Regions from separate parts of the Paenibacillus sp. LK1 genome, predicted to be linked through region 3. Evidence: riboswitches for the same ligand, from Rfam matches in the RefSeq annotation. Region 3 holds a riboswitch; each other region holds the start of a gene.
The links. Region 3 has a riboswitch for cyclic di-AMP ahead of CS562_RS30035 (resuscitation-promoting factor). Riboswitches for the same ligand answer to the same signal wherever they lie in the genome.
Positions count from the first base shown of each region.

Region 1: it holds a riboswitch for cyclic di-AMP, as region 3 does, so the genes downstream of both, CS562_RS13340 (3D domain-containing protein) here and CS562_RS30035 (resuscitation-promoting factor) in region 3, are expected to answer to the same signal.
Region 2: it holds a riboswitch for cyclic di-AMP, as region 3 does, so the genes downstream of both, CS562_RS03040 (C40 family peptidase) here and CS562_RS30035 (resuscitation-promoting factor) in region 3, are expected to answer to the same signal.
Region 4: it holds a riboswitch for cyclic di-AMP, as region 3 does, so the genes downstream of both, CS562_RS31260 (C40 family peptidase) here and CS562_RS30035 (resuscitation-promoting factor) in region 3, are expected to answer to the same signal.

Region 1 covers NZ_PEII01000005.1:244,977-248,091, forward strand. Annotated here, with positions in the region: gene CS562_RS13335 (polysaccharide deacetylase family protein) at 1-340, shown strand, start outside; gene CS562_RS13340 (3D domain-containing protein) at 471-1,139, opposite strand; cyclic di-AMP (ydaO/yuaA leader) riboswitch at 1,142-1,339, opposite strand; gene CS562_RS13345 (amino acid ABC transporter ATP-binding protein) at 1,624-2,346, opposite strand; gene CS562_RS13350 (ABC transporter substrate-binding protein/permease) at 2,333-3,115, opposite strand, start outside.
Region 2 covers NZ_PEII01000001.1:679,290-682,404, reverse strand. Annotated here, with positions in the region: gene CS562_RS03060 (xanthine phosphoribosyltransferase) at 1-121, shown strand, start outside; gene CS562_RS03055 (hypothetical protein) at 220-549, shown strand; gene CS562_RS03050 (hypothetical protein) at 672-890, shown strand; gene CS562_RS03045 (carboxymuconolactone decarboxylase family protein) at 1,008-1,337, shown strand; gene CS562_RS03040 (C40 family peptidase) at 1,453-1,917, opposite strand; cyclic di-AMP (ydaO/yuaA leader) riboswitch at 1,923-2,054, opposite strand; tRNA gene CS562_RS03035 (tRNA-Leu) at 2,478-2,561, shown strand; gene CS562_RS03030 (X2-like carbohydrate binding domain-containing protein) at 2,892-3,115, shown strand, end outside.
Region 3 covers NZ_PEII01000020.1:14,359-17,473, reverse strand. Annotated here, with positions in the region: gene rnmV (ribonuclease M5) at 1-89, opposite strand, end outside; gene CS562_RS30035 (resuscitation-promoting factor) at 245-1,429, opposite strand; cyclic di-AMP (ydaO/yuaA leader) riboswitch at 1,703-1,956, opposite strand; gene CS562_RS30030 (TatD family hydrolase) at 2,198-2,968, opposite strand.
Region 4 covers NZ_PEII01000024.1:18,378-21,492, reverse strand. Annotated here, with positions in the region: gene CS562_RS31270 (M1 family metallopeptidase) at 1-313, shown strand, start outside; gene CS562_RS31265 (hypothetical protein) at 324-1,166, shown strand; cyclic di-AMP (ydaO/yuaA leader) riboswitch at 1,419-1,556, shown strand; gene CS562_RS31260 (C40 family peptidase) at 1,560-2,030, shown strand; gene CS562_RS31255 (GNAT family N-acetyltransferase) at 2,427-2,921, shown strand; gene CS562_RS31250 (c-type cytochrome) at 3,072-3,115, shown strand, end outside.

The DNA of each region.
Region 1 (3,115 bases), on a different contig from region 3:
TATTCGAAATCTAGCGGGTTACACTCCCAAAATGATTCGTCCACCCTATGGTGACATTAACGAGCAACAGCTCCAATGGGCAGCCAAGCAACATTACAGCATCGTGAACTGGAACGTTGATTCTCTGGACTGGAAGGGCCTCTCCAAAGAGGAAGTCAAACAAAACATCCTGTCCGCCGTCAAACCAGGTTCCATTGTTCTGCAGCATGCAGGAGGCGGTGTAGGATCGAAGCTGAGTGGTACCATCGAGGCGTTGCCTGAAGTCATTGAAGAATTGCGAAACCGCGGGTACGAGCTGGTGACTTTGGACGAAATGCTGGAACTGCCAAAAGGTAAATAGATTTAATTACGGCAATGGATATTCAAAAGGGTGTTCTTCAATCACATTAATGTGATTGAAGAACACCCTTTATTGTTTAATTTAGATTAAGTTGGAGTCACCATATGATGATGTGCAGCTCGCTTTGATTTTATTTCAAAATGTAAAGTTCAACATCCTGAATACCAAATGTGCTCACGGACTGCTTGCTGCCAGGAATAAAGATATCGATCTTGTGTCCTTTAATGGCACTGCCCACATCACGAGCCGTAGCGACAAATGCCTGTTTTGGCAGTCCTGGATGTGTATGACCTGTCACCAGTACCTTTGTACCCAATGGAATGATACTTGGGTCTACTGCAATGGTACCCAATTCAAGCGGATTACCGAAGTAATCCACAGCACCCCATCCTCCATTTTCGGAAGCATCAGCGGAGTATGCTGTTGCTTTGACGTCGACAGCTTTGCTGTAATCAAACGTTTTTCCCCAGGCTTGTACAACTTTACTATCTGCATTAACGTCAAGGCTTGCGGCAGTTACCGTTTTGGCCTCCGTTTTTGCTGCTGCAGCAGAAGCTGTGTTTGTTGTTTTACCAGGGATCGTAATTTTCAAACCACCATAAATGTTGTAAGCTGAAATGTCATTATTAGCTTTAATAAGAGCGTTAAGTCCAACTCCATATTGTTTGGATAAGGTGTAGAAGGTATCCCCCTCTTTGGCCACATGAACTGAATCAGCATGAGCCGGAACGGCCTGAATGAGCATTGCTGCTGTCAGCAAAGCTGTTGCTGTTTTGGCTATACGTTTCTTGTTAATCATGGTCTTCCTCCCTCATTATGCCTGCGAAGTTAGTTGTCGGATTCGGATGGAGGAAACCACCCTATAGGTTCAATTACATTTAAGAATATATGTAGCCCTAATTCACCCCAAGCCGTGTGCAAATAATTCTTCCCCTAGCACACTTTGCATCGTTACATCCCCCACACTCCCAACTCCGGAAGTTTCGGCAGGAACAAATATATCACAATTTTGTAACCAGGGGTCGTAGTAAATGTTACCATCTGGCTAATTCACTTCAATATTTAGGCTGAATTCAAGACGTTTTTTCAAATAAATGTCTATTTGGGCTTTAATCATTGATGACAGAAACGTTACTTTTTATGTAATTCCGTGCGTATCCTTACATAACAAAACAATCCCTGCCGACGGTTCGTCGACAGGGATTGTTGAGGGGATGAAATTCTCATCCAAAGTATAGATTTTGCATTTTCATCTTGATCTTCATCCTTATTATTGGATGGTATTAGAGCACTTTAGCGAGGAAATCACGTGTACGTGCATGCTTGGGCTCGCCAAACACTTCAGCAGGCGTTCCTTCTTCTACAATAACCCCACCATCCATGAACAGGATACGGTCTCCTACTTCGCGTGCGAAGCCCATCTCATGGGTTACAATAACCATAGTCATGCCGCCCTCTGCAAGCCGCTTCATGACATCCAGTACTTCACCGACCATTTCAGGGTCCAGTGCTGAAGTAGGCTCGTCAAACAGCATGACATGCGGCTGCATCGCAAGCGCTCTTGCAATAGCGATCCGTTGTTTCTGTCCACCGGACAGCTGATTTGGATAAGCGTCCTTTTTGTCAGACAGGCCAACCGTCTTGAGCAAATCTGCGCAGATTTGTTCCGCTTCTTGTGCAGATTGTTTTTTCACTTTAATGGGAGCAATCGTAATATTCTGTTGCACCGTTTTGTGCGGAAACAGATTGAAATGCTGGAATACCATCCCCATTTTTTCACGAGTTGCATTAATGTTATGTTTGGGGTCAGTGATCGACACACCTTCAAAATTAATTTCGCCTGAAGTCGGCTGCTCCAGCAGGTTCAAACAGCGCAAAAATGTACTTTTCCCCGATCCGGACGGACCGATGACCACGACAACCTCGCCTTTGCCAATTGTTACATTAATGCCCTTGAGCACATCGTTATTTCCATATGATTTGTGTAATTGTCTAACGTCTATCACTTGCACTCAACTTCCTTTCCAGTCGACCCAGCAGCTTGGACAAAATGAACGTCAGCACAAAGTAAATGGCCGCTGCAATCAGGAATGGATTCATTCCTTGGTACGTAATGTTTTTGACTACACTTGCCTGGTACATAATGTCCACCATACCAATAACCGAGATGATGGAGGATTCCTTGATAATGGTCACGAACTCATTACCGATCGCCGGCAACACCGCTTTGAACGCTTGTGGAAGCACAATGAAGCGCATGGCCGCACCTCTGCCCATCCCCAGGGAACGAGCTGCTTCCAGTTGACCGCGATCCACACCCTGTATACCTGCCCGGAAAATCTCGGCAAGATAGGCACCACTATTAATGGATAGTGTGATAATCCCCGCCTGAAGAGCCGAGAAATTAATCCCAAAGGTCAATGATACACCGTAATAGATAATCATCAATTGTACCAGCATTGGCGTCCCACGAATGACCTCAACATAAGCTGTTCCGATCCAGCGCAAAATGGCGAAGTCATGTAGACGGAACAGACAGATGATTAAAGCGATAATTACCCCGAATATTACACCGAGTGCAGACAGTAAGAGGGTGTAACCTACACCTGTTGCATAAAAGCTTTTGTACTGCCAGAATACTTGGAAAATGTTTTGTTTACTCTTCTCTGCCATCAACTTGCTTGCTTCAGTAACCATCTGATCGATTTTATTTTCGCTTTTCAGACGTTCGAGCGTTCCGTTCACTGCATTCAGCAATTCCGTATTGCCCTTACG
Region 2 (3,115 bases), on a different contig from region 3:
CGAAAAATGTTTTCAGGCCGGAGCGCGCACTATTCGTGAGCAGGGCATCCCGGTTGAAGCGTTGGTGCGCATTCGTTCATTGAACGATGGCACTGTACAATTCGACGATAACGAATTGTGACTTTTTAAAGGAAAAAGTGCCTATTTTTATAACAATGCCTTTGCATGACCGCTGATTTCATTTATAATGGGGTTATGTTAGGGAGAGGAGGCAACACCATGGGTAACCAACCGGCAACAGAACAATTTTTTATTGATAAGCTGGCGGAATCGAAAGTACATTTTGAGCGTGCCCTGGATTGTAAACATACGGAATTCGATGACCTTTATCCCTATATGATTGAACATCCTCAATTTTTCTGGTACAAACGCTACGTTGCTTGGTCAGAATTGCTGACGATTGTAGGCTTGTGCGAAGAGTTGTCCTTCTCTTGGAAAGAACAATTTACACCGCATCAAGTGGAGTACCTTGAAGAACGTGTGATGTCCGCCAAAGTGCTTGATTTTTGGTTTGAGAAGAACGACAGCAAAGAGCACGCGCAGCGGTAACTTTCAGTCGGGACATATTTCGAATGACATGACAGTCCAATACAGTCACGTGAGACCTAAATGACTTTTCATTTAGGTCTCTTTTTGTAAATAATTTTTTTGGGAAAGTAGGCGCCATAAATATGATCAGTGATGCAGAATTGGATGCACTGCGTTTATCGGGTGAAAAAGTAAGAGTAGTACGGGACGAGATTCAGTCCAATGATGTGACAGGCATTGTAGTGGCCTGGGACGGGGAGCAGGTGCTCATTCGCCGTCAGAATCGTCGTGTGGTTAAGCTTGATCGGAATTATCAGTATCAGTTGTTCAGCGAACCACGTAAGAGCCCGCTCGAAGAATAGGACATGCGTTTTTAGGTTCATTTACCATGGATGTTTTGGCATAATTGCACCTCTCGGGAGAGAAGATAGGTACAGTGAGAGCTTGTAACATATCAGCCGAGAGGATGTGCGGTAACCATGACACTGATGAATGATAAGGTTCATGCCTATAAAGATCAGATTGGTGAATTAAGCGACGTGCTGCCAGCTGTGGTGAAGTCTTATCATGAGTTCACTGGAGAGTGCTTTCAGGCAGGGGCGATTGATGCCAAGACCAAACAGCTGATTGCGCTGGGCATTGGACTGTTTGCAAACAATGAGGTATGTACGTTTTACCATGTGGAAGAAGCGCGTGCCAAAGGAGCGACCGATCAAGAGATTATGGAGACGGTTGCTGTGGCTGGAGCAGTTGGCGGAGGCCATGCGTTGTCTCAGGGTGCAATGAGAGTACAGAAGGCTTTACATTAAAAGCTTTGGTTAAGACGGATGATGACCTTGTGTACCTCTAGAAAATCAATATTAATGTAGACAAAGATAGACAAAGAAAAGGCTCCGGTTATAACCGAAGCCTTTTCGTGTTAACTTATATTTTGCCCAGCATTTTGTTATACATAAACTGTCCTGTTACCCGGCGTGCTGTTACGTAACGATCGTTGAAGTAAGGATTAGATAATTGAGTGATGCTGACACCCTTGCTGCTTGAAGCATGAGCGAACTGTCCGCCCCCGATATATACACCTGTATGTGAAATGCCACTGCCCATCGTATTAAAGAATACCAGGTCACCCGTACGCAGATTAGCTTTGGATACCGGCGTTCCGGCCTTAGCTTGTTGCTGGGAAGTGCGTGGTAATTCAATGCTATATTTGTTGAAAATATATCTCATAAATCCAGAGCAATCAAACCCGGCGAGTGTAGTACCACCCCATTTGTAAGGTATGCCTGTCATGTTGTTAACGACGGTGTTAATACTGCTTGCCTCTGTGCTTGCTGCACCAGATGTAAATAATACTGCTGCTCCAAAAATGGAGATGATAAGCTTTTTCAAAATTTTTGTTCTCCCTTCGATGCCTACGGAGTTAGCTAAGGGTTCGGTAGAAGGTTCCCTATATTTCCTATGTATAAGAATAATTCACCCAAAATGGTTCCCCCGTTTTCAAACATGAAACTCGGCAAATGAATAATTAAGTTTTTGTAACCTTTTGAAACTATATTGCATAAATGCGAAAATGTCAAACCGTTCTTGAACACTTCTTATCATCTCAATGTTAACGGAATTATCGCTATTTATGTAGAAATAACTCGAATGTTGAGTTTTGATAGATGACAAAAAAGTAACTACTGTTTCAAATGCAGGATTCCAGCTTCCTAAAACCTTAAAGAGGAGGTGGGTAGGCCTGGTACGGAACTGGCCTTCCAACATATAATTCATTCAGACAGTTTTTTATCATCAATTGTATTGGCCTTAGTTTTTTGTTTTGCATGAAATGATGGATGAGTACAGCTTTACATATTAAATAAGGAATATTTTTTTGTTGACACTAATTACCTGCACATGATATATTATTTCTTGTCGCCGCGATGTAATTTCTCGGAGATACAACATACGCGGTCGTGGCGGAATTGGCAGACGCGCACGGTTCAGGTCCGTGTGGGCTAACCCCCGTGGAGGTTCGAGTCCTCTCGACCGCATCATATGTAATACGAAAAAGGTTCCTAGAATGGCATTACTGCCACTCTAGGAACCTTTTTTCTTTGTTTACGGATTAGAGTGATTGCTCATCCTGGTTGTCTTCAACCCATTCCCTTAATTTGAGCAAAGATGAAGTTTTTATTTGTTTATTTATCCATTAATGGAAATATGTTTGTTCTGCGACGGTTTGCCCCTATATTTCAGGTGAATTGTACGTAAAATACCGAAATGTACCTATCCTGAGCATCCTTCATCTACTATTCTCTTCTCGTATGGAAGCGCTATCAACAGGGATTTGAATGACCAAATTCAGAGGGGGTAGGGATAATTTGAAACGAATCGGAAAAAGGATGGCAATGTGTTTCATGGTATTCATGATTGCGGTGGTGCAGTTCGGAATTATGGGAACGACAGGTAATGTGGCACAAGCAGCAGATAAGAGTCTGGCCCAGAAGCCGTATATGGGTTGGAGCAGTTACAGCATGCAGGTATATGACGGGGCGGGCAACTGGACATCGGCTGAGAGTATTAAGAAGCAATCGGATGCCATGCG
Region 3 (3,115 bases):
CCACCAGTCTCGATCGTATCTGCCTGAACCGCACGTCGAATGGCTACGGTGTCATCACGACCTTCTACCACGATCACTTCTTTTATCATGTTCCATTTCTTCCTTTCTAACGCAAAAAGAAGAGGAATATCCTCTTCTCTGCCAAACGGCGGGGGAGACTGAATTCAGACCCCTCCGCCGTATATTCCGCATGAATCATTCATGCTTATATTTTATAGCATTCCCATTTCAAAGTAAAACGATTTTAGTTCGCTTCCGGCTTCACCGGACCAATCACATATACCGTCTTGCCTTTCTTCCGTCCGAAGTTCAGGGCATGCTTCACACTATCATAATACACATCAATTTTGTTGCCTTTAATGGCACCACCTGTGTCTTCCGCACGACGGAAGCCAAGGCCCTCGATATACACCCACCAGCCAATTGGAATGACTTTGGGATCAACTGCAATGGTACGTCCCTCGGTTACCCGAGTACCTGATGCTGTTTTTGTGCCGATACCGGGCTCTTCAGAAGAGTATGCCGTCATGGATACGTTTTTTAACACTTTAGAATATTTAAAAGAATTTCCTGAGACGGTAATTACTTTGCTGCCCGAGGCAGCGGTTTTCTTCGAGTTCGTGGTTGTTGCTTTTTTTGTCGTGGAAGTCTGCGCTGATACCGTCTGAATCACTGGCTCTTTCACAACAGGTTTGGCTTTGGTACCAACGGCGATCACTTTATCAACGCGATTCGTTGCGACCGATTTACCCACCATTTTTTTGGAGACCAATTCTCCATCCTGGAACACCTTTTCAATATGCTGTACAAGCGTGCCTTCTTTACCGCTCACAATGACACGATTGTCGCCTTTGTACAAGCTAGGGTCAGCCGTTTTGATCACTTTATAAGCAATCGGCTGTTCCACTTCCACCGTACGCTTTGTTACCCGCACTACACGAATTTTCATATCCGCTTCGATAGTGGTTCCAAGCGCCGGATACACTTTGTCTTCACTTGCAATCTGAATACCTGATTTTTTAATCGCATCTTTTACCGATGAATCGGTTGTATACAGAGTCTTGGTGTCTCCGTCTGCCGTAATCTTAACTGGAACGGCCCGCTCAATAACGATGCGGTCTCCATCTGTAATCGCCCCATTCAAGGGCATGGATACCTGATCGTGAGGGCTGACTGTGATTGACTGCTCCTCCAGCATTTCCTGAAGCATTCCTGTACGAGTCTCTACCGCTTGAGCCTTGCCATCAATAACCAGTGAAATTTGTTTCCCGGCCTGACCGTAAACGACTAACAAGATCATGATTGTAAGCGCAATTGAGAAAATCGCGATCAATGCCATTTGACGCATGTTCTCATGCTTCCACCGCAACGCGAAAGACTTACTGGATGATCGTGACTCATGGGTCTCTTCTGGTTGGAATGTGCCCACTTCTCCGTCCTCCTTCATAGCCTCGCCGTCTAAAGTAATGCATGATGTCTTTGACGCGACTATACCAAATTTTCTACAGAACACAGATCGGACCAACATAATCCGGTTCTGCACCATGAATCAATCTTCGCAACATGATGTCATCCTCCTGAATACTTACCGTATGATGACAGTATTTCTTTTATTCAAAAACAAAAAAGCCAAAGAAAGAGTTTAAGAGGAACTCTTTCGTGGCTTCCGAATGATTCTGAATATCGGAAATTCATGCACGAGGTTGCCTCTCTTTTTCCGCTTGCGAGGTTAGCTGTCGGGTTCGGGCGAAAGAGAGCCGCCCTATCTCCGGTCATCCGCTCATGGCGGACGCCCTTGAATTCACCCCGAGACCCAAAGAAGAAATCAAATACGGCTTCGCAGATTCATACGCTGCTTTTGGGTCAGCGCATGTTGCGCATCGGCTGCAAACACCGATGTTTAAGCCCTATTGGTTCCCCCGCTCTCCGTTAACGGAGACTCAGCGAGACTGATTCATGAAAGTAATGTTGTTTCATCGGAAAGTGTCCCTTTGTTCATCCCCCGAACATCTGTCCAATTTTCCGCACAACAATTCACTGAAAAGATGATATCCTGTTTCTATGCATGTTGTAAAGCGTTGTTCAAGTACGTTTTTCTAAATATTTGGTTAAAATATTGTAATATTCTTGATTTATTTGGATCAAAAAGCAAATTAACTCCGCCTAACTCACTTTTTCACCTGTTTTGCTCGATATTTTAACGAATCCCAAATCGTTCCATGGCATTTTTGGTCGTTATTGCTGCAATTTCCTCTACCGAAATGCCTTTAATTTCCGCAGCTGCTTCTGCAACCAGACGTACATGCGCTGTCTCATTTCGTTTTCCACGATAAGGGTGCGGTGTCAAATAAGGGGCGTCCGTTTCGATGAAAAATCGGTCCATAGGAACCTTCTCAAGAACCTCTTTGGGCTGCTTCGCATTTTTGAACGTGATTGGCCCTCCGAAGGAAAGATGAAAGCCCAAATCCAGGCACATCTTCGCTGTTTCCCAGCTGCCAGAGAAGGAATGCATAACACCGCCTACTTCCCCGGCCTTCTCTTCACGCAGAATCTTTACAATATCCTCATGCGCATCCCGGTTGTGAATGACAATTGGCATATTTAACTCACGGGCAAGACCAATCTGTTGTCGTAATACGCGATGTTGAACCTCTTTCGGTGAAGTGTCCCAGTAATAGTCTAGACCAATTTCACCAATGGCTACCACTTTTTCATGCTTGCATAAAGATGCAATCCATTCCAGATCACCCTCCTGCATCGTGATTGCATCCACTGGGTGCCAACCTACCGCAGCATAGATAAAATCATAGGTTTCAGCCAGCTTCATCGTGGACGGAATGGTCTCCCGATTAAAGCCCACGTTAATCATGCGACCAACTCCTGCATCCACGGCACGCTGAATCATTTCCTCGCGGTCCTCGTCGAATTGTGGTGCATCCAGGTGTGTGTGTGTGTCGAACAACATCATGCTGTATTTCTCCCTTCATGTCGAATAAACGACTATCTCTTTTTAATGTATCCTGTACATCTTAACCAGAACATAAATATTACTAAATTGGATCATGTTTTTTTATATTTCATTCCATTAGTTTATTGAACACAACATGTAGAACGA
Region 4 (3,115 bases), on a different contig from region 3:
AACGTTGTACGAGTCATCCATTACAGTCCAGAAAAAAGGCAGTGAATATAAGAAGGTGCCTGTTCGAATTATGTTCGAAGATGGGAAAACCATGACGAAAGAATGGGATGGCAGCGAGGAGCGCATTACCTACAAACTGACCTATACTTCCCCTGTTTCCTGGGCCATGACTGATCCGCTGTACACGATTGTGCTGGAGAACCATCATATGAACAATTTTCTGAAAGCCGGACTGGATGAGCCAACCAAATCCCGCTGGAGCATGAGTGCAACCAAACTTATAGAAGCCATATTCGGAAGTCTGTCATGGTGAGGTGGATACAGTGAAAGCGAAAATACGTGAAGGCTGGTTTCTCGTCCGTCAGCATATGTTCATTGCAGCACTCTTATTTCTCTATCAATTAGTATGGGGATACTTTCTTTATCGAATGGTTCAATCAGCTGTGGTTCCGCTACTCCTGCGTTATCCCGACCCTGATGCAGGGGAACTCAGTACAATTTTATTCAAAATGGAGAGCCAACTCGGCCTGACAATGAATCCAGAGGTCCATCGCTATTTATGGATTTTAGGGGCTATGCTGCTGCTACGGATGCTAATTAGCCCTCTCATTCAGGCAGGGCTGCTCTACTCGCTCCAACATTATAATCATTCGGAAGAGCGCATTCCATTCATTCGTGGCATCAAAAATTTGTGGAAACCAATGCTTCTGCTCCACACTATTCGCACCCTATTGCTGCTGCTACCGGCTTATTGGATCGCACCAAAACTTTATTCCATCCTTATGGAAGGTTTTCATTCCCTCCATCTGCTCCTGCCTGGTATTCCCTATGTTGCTGGTTGGATTGTATACGGGTGGGTTATCCATCATGTCCTGCTGTACATGCAGTTTGGTATCTCGGCTCCTGATGGGGAAGGCGGAGCACGTGGTACGTTTCAAGCTCTATGGATTGCACTACGCCAGGTCATCACTCTAATTGGCATTGCCGTACTGCTGGGTGGCCTTCATCTCCTGGTCTTTGGCGCCTTCACTTCAGCTTCATGGTTACTAACGGGCTTAACTGGTCTTATACTACAACAGACGTATCCACTTGCCCGGTGCTTGCTGAGCTTATGGAAGATATGCGCCCATTTCCGGTTATGGCAGTCCAACTCGGTCAAGGATTAACGTGCACAGTTAAAAATGGTTACCATCTATATGTAAAGTTGTTTTCATCAAACACCTTTAAACAAGCAAACCTCGACCTTTCCCCGTCAAAGGTCGAGGTTTTTTTTGCTAATTTTGCTGTTAAACGTTGCCAAAGTGATATACCTCTGTTACAATAATCGCAGTGAGTTTTTAGTAACAACTTTGTAATCTTTACCTTCATATTTGTAACTACTTAAAATTTAATCGTCATTTCTTGATTTCGCAGGTGCATAACTAGCATAGCCAAATTCCTAGCACCTGGGAAGCGGGGGAACCAGTTATGGGTGAATTGATCTTGCAACAGAGGGATCATAGGGGACCTTCAACCGAATCCTTAAGCTAACCTCGCAGGCATTGGAAGGGGTATATCTCTTGTTTAAGAAGAAATTAACCGCAGCTGTACTCAGCATCACATTCGCATTATCGCTTGGAGCAGGCAGCGCATTCGCAGATTCAAAAATGGACCAAGTCATTGATTCAGCAATGGGAACTACATACAAAAGCGGAGGAACAACGCTTAACGGCTTTGACTGCTCTGGGTTCACAAGTTATGTATTCGACAAGCTGGGTATTGATCTGGCTCGCCAATCGAGCTCGCAATTCGACATGGGTGATTCAGTATCCCGTATGGAAATGAGACCAGGTGATCTGGTATTCTTCAATACAACGGGCAAAGGGGTCTCACACGTAGGGATCTTTGTAGGGGATGGAAAGTTTGCACACTCATCTTCTTCCAAAGGAGTTACAATCAGTGCATTAAGCGAAAGCTACTGGGCTAACCGCTATGTTGGCGCTAAACGCATTATGAGCACGGACGCATATGAGACATTGGCCATCGACTAGGGACAAGCTGAGCAACGTCATGCTGTAACAATAAAAATACTGTAACGAAGCATAATAGAACCGTCTGGTACATTCTCCGCAGGAATGTATCCGGCGGTTTTTTTGTGCTTCGTTTCCTTTAACGTATTCGGGACAGCTATCAAACCTAATTTTAACTTTTTTTAAAAAGCTAATTTTCGTTGCTTTGTCCGTGCTCTTATAATGTTTTTACCCATCCCACTATAATATAAACGAAATTACCGGAACTTTTGTTTCACTTTTTTTTCAAAAACGAGGACTTGCCAAATGAACGCCTCTTTTGTAGAGTGGAAACAAGCTTAGATATGGAATGACATATGTATATGGACAAATCAGAATCATTATAGCTTGTTCACAATGAGAGGAGCGTGCAGTTGTATGGATGAAGCCTCTGTGACGTTTCACGTTGTGCCCATGCAAGAAGAACATGCGGAGCTCATCTGCAATTGGCAGTATGACCCGCCTTATAATATTTATAGCTGGCTACCCTGGGAGCAGATGAAAGCACTCGAAGTAGAATTCGGCGATCCCCAGCTACGGAAGGAACAATATGTGGTGGTGCTGGGAGAGAATCAACAAATTTGCGGCTTCGCTCAATACTTCCCACTTGAAGGTGTCACCCGCATTGGGCTTGGCATGCATCCGGAACGATGTGGTCATGGTCAAGGAACGGCTTTTGTCTCCGCCATTGTGCAGGAAGCCATTCGCCGGAACCCTGCAAACGAAATCGATCTGGAAGTTCTGACCTGGAATGACCGGGCCATTCGCGTCTATCTCAAAGCCGGATTTGTTACGCAGGATACATACGAACGACAGACACCAAGCGGTTTGAAGCCCTTCTACTGTATGGTCTATGAAGGTCCACGCGGATAAAAAGAGCTTAAAATCACCCTAGAAAGTCCCCGGTTATGTGATTAGTTCAAAAAATTACCACAAAATGCTATGATGTCACTACAGGTTCCGTTATAATGATATGGATAGTTTCAAGTTAGATGATCTTTCATTCTGGAGGGGACATAAGGGATGCACAAATGGATCATGAGCGGGGTATTTTTTGCAGCGTGCGC